DNA from 2 places in the Acinetobacter sp. NBRC 100985 genome. Region 1 is predicted to be linked to the other one. Evidence: predicted binding sites of a transcription regulator. Region 1 holds the regulator's gene; the other holds the start of a gene.
The links. The regulator PhoB, encoded in region 1, activates phosphate uptake and scavenging genes when phosphate is short. The targets are predictions, from matches to a motif close to TGTCATNAANCTGTCATAA.
Positions count from the first base shown of each region.

Region 2: a site for PhoB is predicted at 1,057-1,075, ahead of ACT4_RS14325 (porin). Genes of this name have one in related genera too.

Region 1 is NZ_BAEB01000022.1:82,124-84,543, reverse strand. Features, by position in the region: gene phoR (phosphate regulon sensor histidine kinase PhoR) at 1-623, opposite strand, end outside; gene phoB (phosphate regulon transcriptional regulator PhoB) at 632-1,342, opposite strand; gene ACT4_RS08695 (TetR/AcrR family transcriptional regulator) at 1,592-2,266, opposite strand.
Region 2 is NZ_BAEB01000038.1:131,323-133,742, forward strand. Features, by position in the region: gene ACT4_RS14315 (YARHG domain-containing protein) at 204-473, shown strand; gene ACT4_RS14320 (HIT family protein) at 552-965, shown strand; gene ACT4_RS14325 (porin) at 1,214-2,299, shown strand; gene ACT4_RS14330 (YidB family protein) at 2,395-2,420, opposite strand, start outside.

The sequences.
Region 1 (2,420 bases):
CGGCTTTCACCGCCAAAGCGGGTCAATTTCACCTGAACATAGCGCTCTTCATCCATCAGTGCTTGTAGACGAATGCCATCAGGTGCTTGATCACTATTTTTGAAATATTCAATGAAGTGAGGTTGGCGCAATATCGACAATAAATTCCGTCCACGATCGGAAGGATTGATGCCCAATAGCTTCTCTGCTGCTGGATTCCACCATTCAATTTGATGCTGATCATCAATCAAAACTACTGCTTCTGCTAAAGCAACTAAAGAAGACTGAGCACGATCAATTAAGCCGACCATTTCTGCTTGAACGATACGCTCTTGGCGTTGTGCTCGATAGACATTGAACAGTAGTGCACCCCAAATCCCACTTAAATTCGGTGGGGCATCATAGGGGCGATTAGAAATCCAGTCATTGACGAGATAGAGTGAGCGAAGCTGCAATAAGAAAAACAGTACAAATGCAGCAAAAATACAGCTCCAAAAGTATTCAATCCCAAATCCAATTAAGCTCGCAATCAATAAGAAAAACAGCAGTAATCTTAAATCTTGTTTTGCAAACGTCCATAAACTGCTGTAGCGAAACTGTTGATGTTCACGTGCCAGTTCAGGGACGGGATAGGGTTCATACATATAGGATTTTAACCTGCTGCTAAATCAGCGCGTGTAGAGAAACGATAACCTGTGCCACGTACCGTTTGCACAAAGCGATCAACGCCGAAAGGTTCTAACACTTTGCGTAAACGACGAATATGCACGTCAATGGTACGATCTTCAATATAGACATTTCCACCCCAAACTTGGTCAAGTAGTTGGGCACGTGTGTAAGCACGTTCTGGATGGGTCATAAAGAAAGCAAGTAAGCGATATTCCGTTGGCCCCATATCTAAAATACTGTTACCAAAGCTCACGCGTTGGCTGACAGGATCAAGCATTAAACCATTGGCATCAATCACTTTCTCACCGCTGAGTGCATTGGCACGACGGAGCACAGCTTTGATACGCGAAACCAGCTCACGTGTTGAAAATGGTTTGGTCATATAATCATCTGCACCAGCATCAAGACCTTGAACTTTATGGTCTTCTTCGCCACGTGCAGTCAGCATAATCACAGGGATTTCAGCTAAATTTTCATCTCTTTTGAGGCGACGACAAAGATCTACACCACTGACACCACCCGGCAGCATCCAATCCAGCAAAATAAGTGCAGGACGCTGATCAACGATAATCTGATGCGCTTGTTTTGCATCCTCAGCTTGTAAACATTGGAAGCCTGCCATATCCAAAGAGGTATGGATCATTTCACGAATCGGTAGCTCATCATCGACAATTAAAATATAGTCATCTTTCACAGCGCAATACCCTTAAATCTGTAACGGTGAACCGTTTTGTTGTTATGACAGGCTTATTACAAAGATTAATTATGACAATATCATTGCAAAAGAGTTAATAAAGTCGAATTTAGCAATAAATTGTGACAATTATGCGTCACAGTAGTGACCAGATGATGACAAGTTGTTTAACAATAATGCAAATAAATTCATTTGGTTAATATCAATGCATTTTAACAGTTTTGATTGTCACAAAACTGTAAAACGATTTTAATTTTTTTGTGATGTTGTCTCGATGAAAGATAAAAATACCGCACAACATGCCGATAAAACATCTGCTAAGGGCTGCTTAAAGCCTTCAGAGACCCAACGAATAATAATATGTGTCACATAACCATTCAGTCCTGTAGCCATTAATGAAACTTCTTCGGCACTTTGAGGTGCATTCGGCATGGTGATCATGACAAAGCCTTGAATAATCCGATCAAACTGGGTCAACGTTTCTTGGATGGTTGCTTGGTTATGTAAATCCTGTACCAGCATCGCATCAATATAAATAATACGTGCCATGCGAGGGTCATCTTTAATTGCATTCAATAATGCAGATAATCCAGCTGTGACCATATTTTTAGGTTCAGGTGCCGCCATAAGAACAGCTTGAGTAAGGCAATTTTGCATTTTCTCAATCATTTTTAAGAAAACGGTTTGGAAAAGCTCCTCACTTTTCTTAAAAGATTCATAAAAATAACGTTCAGTCAGTTTGGCTTCATTACAAACATCTTTCACCGTGACTGAAAAAAAGCCATTTGTCCCATATAGATGAATCCCTGCTTCGATCAGCTTTTCGCGGCGCACTTCTTTGCGCTCAGTTAAAGATAAGCCCTTAAATTGACGTTCTTTTGGCGCTTTTGGTTTTTTTTGCACATTATCAGTTGAAATTGTCATTGAATTAACCGTCACCTAAAAATATAACTACCGAGTTTGAGGAAATAAATGTATTTGATCAAATGATTTAGTAGAAAGCTATAGTGTACTATATTGACAAGCATCATTGTCAAAACTATATTGACTATAACTTAAACTGCACATGATTTATGCA
Region 2 (2,420 bases), on a different contig from region 1:
AGATATCACTTAAGATATTAAAAACAATACATTTATAATTTAATTCAAAAGGAAATTCCGTACTAAAATTACATACTGACTATAGAGTTTCATTGAAATTTCATTAAGAAACCTTATATTGGTATATACGTAGCGACCAAGCGCCATATGAAAATACTGTCATAAAGCTTTGGTTTATACCTTTTTGATTAGAGGAACACCTCATGAATAAGTTTACGGTTGCAGTTTGTGCTGGATTAATTACCCTCACAGGATTTAATCTTCAAGCAGCTACACCAGAACAAGAATGTAAAAAGTTGCAAGATGATTACAACTTAATCTACGCTTCTAAAGGATTCTGTTTCAAAGACGCAGACGCTAAAGCTAAATATGGCAACGAAAACTGCCATACAACAAAGCCAAAATTTTCTGACAAAGAACAACAGCGTCTTGATCAAATTAAAGAACGTCAGAAAGAACTTAACTGCAAATAATCTTTTCTCTTAGCTTTTCATTTAATTAATCTCTAAATGAAAAGCTAAATTGTTTTATACCCTATTAAAGGACTAATCATGGCGTACGATGACCAAAATATTTTCGCAAGAATCCTTCGTGGTGAATTACCTGCAATCAAAATTTATGAAGATGATCAGGTGCTTGCATTTATGGATATCATGCCACAAGCTGATGGTCATGCTTTAGTTATTCCAAAAACTCCTGCGATTAGCTTACTGGACTTACCTGCCGATGCAGCAGCCTATACCATTCAGATCGTTCAAAAGATTGCGAAAGCGATTGAGACAGGTCTTGATGCAAAAGGTATTGTTCTTATGCAACTCTCTGGAACAGCAGCAGGTCAAACAGTTCCACATGTACATTTCCATCTGATTCCAAGTTCAGTACATGAATTAGGCCGACATGCGGCACAAATGGGTGATCAAGAAAAGATTAAAGTGTTAGCAGAAAAGATTAAAGCAGCACTGTAATATTTCACTGATATAATGCGAGGTTCTTACCTCGCTTTTTATTTAATGGTAAATAAATCAATAATTAATCAAATTATTACCAAATATAAATCGTAATAAAACTGTCACTTTTCCTTCACTTCGTTGTAACAAAGTTTGCCGATACTGCATACAAGTCAGTGAGCTGTGTAACTTTTTGTACATAAGCAAGCTTATAACAGTAACTAAGGCATATGCCATTTACAAAAAAGTGTTTTGGAGAAATCTCAATGAAAAAATTGCTTCTTGCTGCTACTGTAGCAACTTTAGCCATGAATGCAGCGCAAGCAGCACCAACATTGTATGGTAAGCTCAGTGTGACTTTGGACAATATTGACAACAACGGCTTTAAAGATGAAAGCGTAACAAAAGTAAATTCAAATGCTTCACGTATTGGTGTTAAAGGCGAAGAAAAATTAACTGACAAATTATCAGCTGTGTACTTAGCTGAATGGCAAGTAAATACTGATGGTGACGGTACTGATCTTGGTATGCGTAACCGTTACATCGGTATTAAATCTGATGGTATTGCAACATTAAAAGTTGGTCGTTTTGATTCATACTTCAAAACAGCTGCTGGTAGCAACCAAGATATCTTCAACGATCACAACGAACTTGATATGACAGCTGTTCTAGTTGGTGAAGATCGTTTGAACAACGTTATTGGTTTTGAGACTGATAAAAAATTATTAGGTGGCTTAGCGTTCAACATCATGTTCCAACAAGGTGAAGAATCTTCTGCTGCTGATAGCGCATCTAAAGGTAAAGAAGGCAGCCGTGATGGTTTCGGTGATGGCGTTTCAACATCTCTTACATACGAAAATAAAGACATCGGTTTAGCAGCAGCAGTAGCTGGAAACTTCGGTGTAGCTTCTAAATACAATGCTTACAGCTTATCTGGTATTTATACTGATGCAGTACGTGTAACAGGTTCTTTAGACCTAACTCCAGCTGGAGTTGATGGTTTAGTATTCGGTGCTTTATGGCAAACTGCTCAACCAACTGACGATACAGTATCAACTACAGATGGTACGACTGTAACTTCTTATAAAGGTTTACAAGAAGATGCTTACGGCGTAACTGCTGCTTATAAGATCCCTTCTACACCAATCAAGTTAAAAGCTGAATATATCTCTGCTACAACTGAATCAAATGGTCGTGATGATCGTAAACAAGATATGTATGGCGTTGGTGCAGACTACCAAATCAACAAACAAGCACGTTTCTACGGTGTTGTTGGTCAACAAAAACGTGATTGGTTAGCTAAAAACGATACTAAGACTGTTATCGGTTTAGGTATGGAATATAACTTCTAATTTGAAGTTATAGGCTAAAACCAAAAATAAAAGGGCAAATGCCCTTTTATTTTCATTTCTATTTTTAAAAACAACTAAATTCAGAAGTTAAAAAATTATTTTAAGAAGCCACTCACCATAT